3 regions of the Pseudomonas sp. NUPR-002 genome follow, and region 1 is predicted to be linked to each of the others. Evidence: riboswitches for the same ligand, from Rfam matches in the RefSeq annotation. Region 1 holds a riboswitch; each other region holds the start of a gene.
What was found. Region 1 has a riboswitch for cobalamin ahead of cobW (cobalamin biosynthesis protein CobW). Riboswitches for the same ligand answer to the same signal wherever they lie in the genome.

Region 1 (3,242 bases):
GCTCAGCGTGCAATGAACGCCGGAAAGCACTCGGTACTCCACGAACGCGGCGTTGAACATCGACTGTGTAGCCTCGGTGGCCAGGGCCTTGAGCTCATCGACCTCGGGAAAATGTTCGACATGCATGCCGTTGAACTCAGCCGCGTAATGGTGTCCCGTCGCAGTTTCCGCGTTGAATAAATAGCGGTCGTAATGACGGTTTTGTCCGAGTGTTCGTGCGGTTTCAGACAGTATGTTTTCATTGGCGGTAAGTGAAAGTGTTGTGTGGCGCCTGACAAGTGCCTGATTGAACTGTTCGATAATATAGTTGTACGTGCTGGGGCAGGTGGCGGCTAAAGAAGCTGAACCTTTCATCAGTGGTTTATCCTGTCGAAATCGATAATCAACATGTCACGCCAACCCTGTTGTGCGCCTTTAAACGTTTGCAGTGGGGAAACTTCATGCAAGAGTGCGCGATCATTCAACACGATTGTTTCCATGTAACGGGTCAGCGTTGCACTGAATACAAGTTCTGCGTGTTCGCGGTATATTCGGCTTTCACCTCCTGTGACTGACTCGCGTTTGATCAGGTGCTGAAAAACGAAGTCATGCCCGTCGCGGTGACGACCTTCGGGTGTAGCCTGGCCTTGATTGTGTGGGTCGCAAAGGGTTCTGAACTGGTGACAGGTCACCTGCCAGTCGTGCGGCCCAACGGTGAAGTCCATCAACGTCAGGTCGGCGGCCAGCAAGGCCATGAGCACCGGCGAACCAGTGAATTCCGGCTCGCTGCGCGCATAGATACGCTCGAGCCCACCCAGCAGCGGGTTGTCGGTTGCGGATTGGTAGAAGCGACAATCGTCGAGGGGCTTCCAGCGTCTTTCTCGCTGAAGATACTCGAACTTGCAGATTCTGCGCTTGCGGATACCGTGTTGCGCACCTAAATAAGCGTCCGCTTCTAACCTGTCCCAGCTGGCATTGAATGCATCACAGGTTTCGCCGCCCAGTTGCGTAACGGGTAGCGCCGGATACTGGAGGCAACTGACATACTGATACGCTTTCAGCTGCATGGAAAGTTCAAGCATTACGGCATTGTCCGAATGCCGTAGAGCTGTGTTAGCGCTCATGTGAAAATCACACTTATTGGGGTGTTTTGGTAATGCTCAGGCATACAAGAGTTCCTTTCTTGTGTGGCTGGTTGCTTGGTGGTAATCATGCTTGTCGCGTTTCTTTGAATTATCAAATCGGTATTTGTAATTCTATGTTGCTGAGTTGTTTGTCTGTAGGGTTGTGAGTTTGTGTATAAACAGGAAATAACTTACAAGTTACGCTATTGCTTTAAACATGTTTGTTTGAGGCTGCAGGCTGCGGTTTGTCGCGTTGACATTAAGGCTCCAGGCATTGACCCGCCTCGCGTGCATGCGTAGCCTTGCGCCTTCGAGGTTCTTCGGCGTTGGCCGAAGCTAAGACGGGAACGCGGTTAAAGCCGCGGCTGCCCCCGCAACTGTAAGCATTGAACGGTTCGACACAGCCACTGCATCGCTGCGGGAAGGCGTCGTTCAACTGGCCAACGGCCAGTAGCATGCAAGCCAGGAGACCTGCCTCGAACCGTTTTCGACATCAACCGGGCGGGGTGATCCGGTGGCGAACGCGCCCAGGCAATACAGCCTGTGGCTCTCGTCGCGCATGCCCGCCATCCTGCCAAGGGCATCCGCATGAAAACACTGGCCAAACTTCCCGTCACGATCGTTACCGGCTTCCTCGGCTCGGGCAAAACCACACTGCTGCGGCACATGCTCGACAACGCGCAGGGGCGCCGCATTGCGGTGATCGTCAACGAATTCGGTGAGCTGGGTATCGATGGCGAAATTCTCAAGCAGTGCAGCATCGGTTGCACTGAAGAAGAGGCCAGTGGCCGTGTCTACGAACTGGCCAATGGCTGCCTGTGCTGCACCGTGCAGGAAGAGTTCTTCCCGGTGATGCGTGAGCTGGTGGCGCGGCGCGGTGATCTGGACCACATCCTTATCGAGACCAGCGGTCTGGCGCTGCCCAAACCACTGGTACAGGCCTTCCAGTGGCCAGAAATCCGCAACGCCTGCACCGTTGACGCAGTGATCACCGTTGTCGACAGTCCGGCGGTGGCCGCCGGTACCTTCGCCGCCTACCCGGAGCAGGTCGATGCGCAGCGCAAACTCGACCCTAACCTGGACCACGAGTCGCCGCTGCATGAGCTGTTTGCCGACCAGTTGGCCAGTGCCGACCTGGTTGTACTGAACAAGGCCGACCTGATCGCTGCCGACGACCTGGCCAAGGTGCGCGCCGAAGTCGAGGAAGAACTGCCGCCAGCGGTCAAAGTCATCGAGGCCAGCAGTGGCCGCCTGCCGCTGGAGGTGTTGCTGGGCCTGGGCGCTGAGTCCGAAGCGCACATTGATGGCCGTCGTACCCACCACGACAGCCACCATGATGGTGACGATCACGACGATCATGACCACGATGCCTTCGATTCGATCTCCATCGAGCTGCCTGAAGCCGACGACAGCCTGCTGCTCGACGCCCTGACGCAACTGGTGGTGCAGCATGGCATTCTGCGGGTCAAAGGCTTTGCCGCGATTCCGGGTAAACCCATGCGTTTGTTGATTCAAGGCGTGGGCACGCGGTTCGATAAACACTTCGATCGCGCCTGGCGTAGCGAAGAGCCGCGCATCACGCGCCTGGTGCTGATTGGCCAGGAGCTCGATGCCGCTGCGCTGGAAGCGAGCCTGCGCGCTGCCCTGGGCGCCTGACCCATGCATTTGCTGCGGACCCAGCCCGGTGGTTTTGTACCGGACGACAGTATTGCCGACCTCGGCCAAACCCCCGCCGAGCTGGTCATTCTCTGCAGCGGTGATTCACACCTGGCACTGTTGGCGGCAACCGCCCAACAGTTGCCAGAAGATTTCCCCAGCCTGCGTCTGGCCAACCCGATGCAGGTTCAGAACCATGCCTCGGTCGACCTTTATGTCGACCAGGTGCTGCGCCATGCCAAGGTCATTCTGGTGTCGCTGCATGGTGGCGTCGGTTATTGGCGCTATGGCGTCGAGCAGTTGCTCGAGCTGGCGGCCCGTGGCGTACAACTGATTCTGGTACCGGGTGATGATCGCCCGGACCCGGAGCTCAGCAGCCTGAGCACGGTGCCAGCGGAGCAGACCGAGCGGCTTTGGCACTTCTTGCGCCAGGGCGGCAAGGCTAATGCCCTTCACCTGTTCAATTACCTGGCCAGCGAGTAC
Region 2 (3,242 bases), 1.7 Mb from region 1:
CAGCTACTGGAACAAAGCCTACCTCAACGCCAAGCGCGTTCTGGCGCCGCCTCAACTGGCGCGTAACCCCTGACCTGGCGAGGTAGGCGATGACGGCACAAACGCTATACCTCGACGATGCGCTCTACCACTACCTGCAAGCGGTGTCTGTTCGCGAGACACCGCTGTTGGCGCGTTTGCGTGTGGAAACCCAGGCCTTGCCCGAGGCGCGCTGGCAGGTAGCGCCGGAGCAAGGGCAATTGCTGGCCTTGCTGGTACGCCTGATCGGTGCACAGCGAGTCATCGAGGTGGGTACCTTCACCGGCTACAGCGCGCTGTGCATGGCCCAGGCCATGGAGCAGGGGCAACTGCTGTGTTGTGATCTTGAAGGCAGCTACAACGCGATTGCCTGGCGCTACTGGCGTGAGGCGGAGGTGGCACAGCGCATTGAATTGCGCCTGGGGCCTGCCTTGAAGACCTTGGCGAGTCTGCCGTCAGAGCGCTACGACCTGATCTTCATCGATGCCGACAAGGCCAATTATCCGGGTTATCTGGAAGAGGCGCTGCGTTTGCTGCGTTGCGGTGGGCTGGTGCTGTTCGACAACACGCTGTGGAGCGGGCGGGTGTTGCAGGAACAGCCTGACAGTGACGATACGCGGGCGATCCAGGCGTTGAATCTACAGCTCAAGGATGATGCGCGGGTGGACCTTTCCCTGTTGCCGATTGGGGACGGTTTGACGTTGTGTCGTAAGCGTTGAGACTCAATCGCGGGGCAAGCCCGCTCCTACCCTGTAGGGACGGGCTTGCCCCGCGATCGTGCCCTGATTTCAAGCCTGCTTGAGCAGCAAGGCAACCCCCGGATAATACTGCCCCGCCTCGTTATGCAGCTTGCGGTAGGCATAAGGGAAATACCAGGCAATGGCGCAAGCCGTATGCTTTTGCAGATCTTCAACCAGGTCCTGCAGCTCTTCCGGGCTGGCATGCTGCCCGGCTTTCCACGGGCTGGCGAACAGCGCAGCCACTTTGAGCTGACTGGGGGCGGCCACCTGGCGGGCAGCGAACACGGTTTCCTGCAGGGCGTTGCTCAAGTCAAGGCGGCCGATACGCGGCCAGCGCTGGCTGCCTTGCAGGTAGGCGGCCTCTTCACGATTGGCGATGTACAGGTCGCAATGTCCTTCGCGGTCGCCTTCGTCGCGCTGCTTTTTACTCGGGTGGTGTTGCAAGGTCACGAGCTCAGCTTGCCAGGCGGCAGCGCAAAGCACACTGAGGTTGGTTTGAGCGCCGTGCCAGTAAGGCGCTTCGCTGTCGCCCAGGGTCTGGTTGAGTCGGTCAATGCATTCAACCCAGCGCTCCAGCGCCGGGCGCAGGAATTCCAGGCGCGGGTTGTTGATGATCAGACCTTGCATGCCGTTCTCTCCTTTATCGTTGTAATTGAGTGCAGCCAGATCATGGCTATTTGATATCACTGATATCAGGGTGACACAAGCCGACAAACACGCCATTGATCCAGGCCAGTGCAGCACCTTTCATTGACGCTCCGGGTGCAACCCTCTAACCTTCGCGACTTGTTTCAGGTGCTCTGTGGGCTGCGGTCTGGCAGGGTGAAACAGGGAAGCCGGTGGCTGCGCTAATGCGTGCGAGTCCGGCGCTGCCCCCGCAACGGTAGGTGAGTCAAGGTCGCGCATGGCCACTGGGTAATGAACCCCGGGAAGGCGCACGACCCTGGGTGTTCAAGGCCCCGCTCACAAGCCCGGAGACCGGCCTGTTACAGCCAACGGCATCACGGAGGGTGATGCGCGTATCCTTCGGCCCATGCCGCAGCCTTGCGCGTTTCTCCGTCTGCCTTATCCATTCATCTATTACTGTCTTTTTTGCCGCGAACGCTGTACGGCCCTGTGCCGACAAGCTCGCTGCGAACTGACGGATAGTGCTATGCGGAGACTGCGATGACTGAATCCAATGAGCGTGACGAACGCCACCTGGCGCGTATGCAGCGCAAGAAGGCGGTGATCGACGAGCGTATTGCCAATGCGCCGAACGAGTGCGGTTTGCTGCTGGTGCTCAGCGGCAATGGCAAAGGTAAAAGCAGCTCCGCTTTCGGCATGCTGGCCCGGGCCATGGGCCACGGTATGCAGTGTGGCGTGGTGCAGTTCATCAAGGGCCGCAACAGCACTGGCGAAGAACTGTTCTTCCGGCGCTTTCCAGAGCAGGTGCGTTACCACGTGATGGGCGAGGGATTCACCTGGGAAACCCAGGACCGCCAACGCGATATTGCCGCCGCTGAAGCTGCCTGGGCGGTGTCGCGTCAACTGCTGCAAGACCCGGCCATTACCTTTGTGGTGCTGGATGAACTGAACATCGCCCTCAAACACGGCTACCTCGACCTGGAGCAGGTGCTCAGCGACCTGCAGGCGCGCCCGCCGATGCAGCACGTGATTGTCACCGGGCGTGGCGCCAAAGACGAAATGATCGAACTGGCCGACACCGTCACCGAGATGGGCATGATCAAGCACGCCTTTCAGGCAGGCATCCGCGCCCAGAAAGGCGTTGAGCTATGAGTGACACGCGCCACTGCCCGGCGGTGCTGATCGCCGCCCCGGCCTCTGGTCAGGGCAAGACCACCGTGACCGCCGCTCTGGCGCGGTTGCACCGCAATCTCGGGCGCAAGGTGCGGGTGTTCAAGTGCGGCCCGGACTTTCTGGACCCGATGATCCTAGAACGGGCCAGCGGCGCCCCGGTGTACCAGCTGGACCTGTGGATGGTCGGTGAGCAGGAAAGCCGTCGGCTGCTCTGGGAGGCAGCAGGTGAGGCCGATCTGATTCTGATCGAAGGGGTCATGGGTTTGTTCGACGGCACGCCATCGAGCGCTGACCTGGCCCGGCATTTTGCCGTGCCTGTGCTTGCGGTGATTGACGGGACCGCCATGGCCCAGACCTTCGGTGCACTGGCCCTGGGCCTGGCGCGCTACCAGCCGGACTTGCCGTTTGCAGGCGTGCTGGCCAACCGTGTCGGTACCTTGCGTCATGCGCAGTTGCTTGAAGGCAGCCTGACCGAAGGGCTGCGTTGGTACGGTGGCCTGTCGCGGGAAACCGGGATCGAGCTGCCAAGCCGCCACCTGGGCCTGGTGCAGGCCAGTGAACTCAACGATCTGGATGTGCGCCTGGACGCCGCCGCTGCGGCGCTGGCAGCCAGTTGCGAGTCGTCGTTGCCGCCGGCTGTGGCCTTCGCTGCGCCGAGCGTGCAGGTCATCGAACCCTTGCTCG
Region 3 (3,242 bases), 890 kb from region 1:
TGTTCATCTACATCTGATCTGCACGCTATCGCGGCGCACCCCACCCCGTTCCACATCCTCTTGCTGTACCCGCCCCCCACCAAAGTACTGATTAACTGCGCCCAACGACCAACGGCGCCCCACAGAGAAAAAAACTAGCTTCACTGTTCATGTTGCCAACCGCACAAGGTGAAAACGATGAGCATGATGGACTGGGACGCCTACCGTAAGCAGTTGATGGCCGGTATCGGCGACCTCAAGCAACTGTCCCCTGACACCGTCAACGGTTATATTACCGCCAGCGGCGCCGGGGCCAAAACCAACCACCTGGATGCCAAGACCCGTGAGCTGATCTCGCTGGCGGTGGCGGTCACTACCCGCTGCGACGGCTGCATTGCGGTGCACTCGGCGCAAGCCGTCAAACACGGGGCCAGCCGTGAGGAAATCGCCGAAGCGCTGGGTGTCGCCGTCGCCATGAATGCCGGCGCCGCACTGGTGTACTCGGCGCGAGCGCTGGATGCCGTGGGTAAGGTCGAGCAGTAGCGCCAGCCGTGCCGGCATGCACAAACAGTTGCATGCCGGCATTAACGCTTTCAGACTTGCGGTTCACCCTGCCAGGAACCGCCATGATTCACATCCGCCCCATGACCGCCGCCGACTTCGAACGTTTCTGGCCCACCTTCCAGGCCATTGTCGCGGCCCGCGAAACCTATGCCTTCGACCCAGCCATGAGCCAGGAACAGGCGCGTCAGCTGTGGCTGGAATCACCGCTGCATACGCTGGTGGCCGAAGAGGATGACCAGCTCCTGGGCTCGTACTTTCTCAAGGCCAATGCCGCAGGCCCCGGCAGCCATGTGAGCAATTGCGGCTACATGGTCAGCGAGGCTGCGCGCGGCCGCGGTGTGGCTCGCTTGATGTGCGAGCACTCGCAGCGTCTGGCGCGTGAGCAGGGTTTTCTCGCCATGCAGTTCAACTCGGTGGTCGCCAGTAACGAGGTGGCGGTGGGCTTGTGGCAAAAGCTCGGTTTCGACGTGGTCGGGCGCCTGCCGCGCGCCTACCGGCATGCGCGTCTGGGCCTGGTGGATTGCCTGATCATGTACAAGTGGCTGGAACAACCGCAGCAGCCGATGCTGATCGGGCGCAAGAACATCGAGGCGGTGGTGTCGCGCAAACGCGGCCGCTGATTATTCCGGTAGGAGCGGGCTTGCCCCGCGATTGCGGTGTCAGGTAGATCGCTATCGCGGGGCAAGCCCGCTCCCACAGACTTAAGCGCAACTCATTGACTGCAAAGGCTTTCAATGTTCAGATGCGCGCCAGTTTCAGGTGTCCTGCGCCGCCGTGCGCAGGGTGAAACGGGAAGCCGGTGCATCACTCAAAGTGACTAGTCCGGCGCTGCCCCCGCAACGGTAAGCGAGCGAAGCCTTCGATACACCACTGTGCTCCGGCATGGGAAGGTGAAGGCCTTCATGACCCTCGCAAGCCCGGAGACCGGCCTGAAGCTTTGTTTGGCAACCCCGCGGTGGGCGGGCGCAGGCCGGTTTGCGGGCGCCTGCGCGCGCAATTCCTTCATGCGTTGTTCCCTCCGGGATTCATTCCTTCCAAAGATTGTGGAACGACATGTCCCGTAACTCCAAGCTTCACACCCTGGCGGCCAATGCCCTGGCCCCCTGCCTGGCATTCTCCTTGCCGACCTTCGCCGCAGAAACCGGCACCCTGGCCCTGCCATCGACGGCCATTACCAGCACCAGCGACAACCAAGCGATCAGCCTGGCCACGCCATTGCCGGCCGGCTCGCGCCTGAACCTCAGCGCCATGGACACCCCGGCCAGCACCAGCAGTATCAGCGCCGAACAGATCGAAGGGCGCAACAACCAGACCGTGCAAGACGCCGTCAGCCGCTCGCCGGGCATCACCTCGGTGGCAACGCCAGGCAACGGCAACACCGCGTTCTCGGCCCGTGGATTTCAAGGCCACGGTTCGGTGATGACCTTGTTCGACGGCTCGCGCATGTACACCGGTGCTGGTACCCAGACCTTTCCGGTCGATCCCTGGATGGTCGAACGAATCGACATCATCCGCGGCCCGGCGTCGGTGCTCTACGGTGAAGGCGCCACCGGTGCAGTGATCAACGTGATCCCGAAAAAACCGTTTCTGGGCGAGATCCACAACCACCTGCGCCTCGGCTACGGTTCCTACGACCGCCAACAACTGGGCCTGGACAGTGGTGGTTCGTTGAGTGAACGCCTGAGCTACCGCCTTACCCTCAACCAACAGGCGAGCAACGGCTGGGTGGATCGCGGCGATTCGAAGAACCTGGCGATGAGCGCCGCCCTGCGCTTCGACGCCAGCGACAGCCTCAGCTTTACCCTCGCCCACGAGCGTGGCGACGCCGAGCCGATGAACTACTTCGGCACCCCGCTGATCGACGGCCACTACCGCGACAGCCTGCGCAAGAAGAACTACAACGTACAGAACGACGTGCAGCGCTACCACGATGAGTGGACTCGCCTGAACAGCGACTGGACCCTGAGTGACTCGATCAGCGCCAGCAACCAGCTGTACTACCTGAAAAGCCGCCGACACTGGCGCAACGCCGAGGACTACACCTGGGACAGCAGCCTGGGGCAACTGCAACGTGGCAGCTACCTGGAGATCAAGCACGACCAGGAACAAATCGGCGACCGCCAGAGCTTTACCTTCGACCACAACCTGTTAGGCCTGAACAGCAAAACCGTGGTGGGCGCCGAGTACAACCGTATTCGTTTCGGCATCAACAGCAACTCGCCGTACAACGACATCGGCGGTGATTCTATCGACCCGTGGAACCCGGCACCCGGCGACTTCCACAGCGCCAGCCCGACCCGCCCGCAGTCCCAGAGCACTACCCGCACCTTCGCCCTGTTCGCGGAAAACCGCACGCAGCTGTCTGAGCGCTGGTCGCTGGTGACCGGCGTGCGCCGTGATCAGAACCACATCGACCGTGACAATCTGGTCAACGACAGCCGCAGCGACCGCAGCCTCAGCGGTGGTAACTGGCGTGCCGGCCTGGTGTTTGCCATGACCGACGAGCTGTCGCTGTACGGGCAGTACTCCACCAGTGAAGATGGCGTCAGCGACCTGGTGACTCTCAGCCCCAGCCAGCAAAATTTCGACCTGACAGAAGCCAGGCAAACCGAGTTCGGCATCAAGCAGCTGTTCTGGGACGGCCGTGGTGAGTGGACACTGGCGGCCTATCACATCGTCAAGAAGAAACTCTTGGTCGA

Region 2: linked by a shared signal. The riboswitch ahead of cobO (cob(I)yrinic acid a,c-diamide adenosyltransferase) and the one ahead of cobW (cobalamin biosynthesis protein CobW) in region 1 are both predicted to bind cobalamin.
Region 3: linked by a shared signal. The riboswitch ahead of ACVWSC_RS11050 (TonB-dependent receptor) and the one ahead of cobW (cobalamin biosynthesis protein CobW) in region 1 are both predicted to bind cobalamin.

The regions. Positions count from the first base shown of each region.
Region 1 covers NZ_CM150476.1:3,295,650-3,298,891, reverse strand. The annotation lists gene ACVWSC_RS14950 (PLP-dependent aminotransferase family protein) at 1-354, opposite strand, end outside; gene ACVWSC_RS14945 (2OG-Fe dioxygenase family protein) at 354-1,061, opposite strand; cobalamin riboswitch at 1,400-1,596, shown strand; gene cobW (cobalamin biosynthesis protein CobW) at 1,692-2,759, shown strand; gene cobN (cobaltochelatase subunit CobN) at 2,763-3,242, shown strand, end outside.
Region 2 covers NZ_CM150476.1:1,574,290-1,577,531, forward strand. The annotation lists gene ACVWSC_RS07310 (C40 family peptidase) at 1-73, shown strand, start outside; gene ACVWSC_RS07315 (O-methyltransferase) at 90-737, shown strand; gene ACVWSC_RS07320 (hypothetical protein) at 807-1,385, opposite strand; cobalamin riboswitch at 1,535-1,759, shown strand; gene cobO (cob(I)yrinic acid a,c-diamide adenosyltransferase) at 1,926-2,537, shown strand; gene ACVWSC_RS07330 (cobyrinate a,c-diamide synthase) at 2,534-3,242, shown strand, end outside.
Region 3 covers NZ_CM150476.1:2,405,832-2,409,073, reverse strand. The annotation lists gene lpxO (lipid A hydroxylase LpxO) at 1-17, shown strand, start outside; gene ACVWSC_RS11060 (carboxymuconolactone decarboxylase family protein) at 178-522, shown strand; gene ACVWSC_RS11055 (GNAT family N-acetyltransferase) at 606-1,163, shown strand; cobalamin riboswitch at 1,284-1,490, shown strand; gene ACVWSC_RS11050 (TonB-dependent receptor) at 1,597-3,242, shown strand, end outside.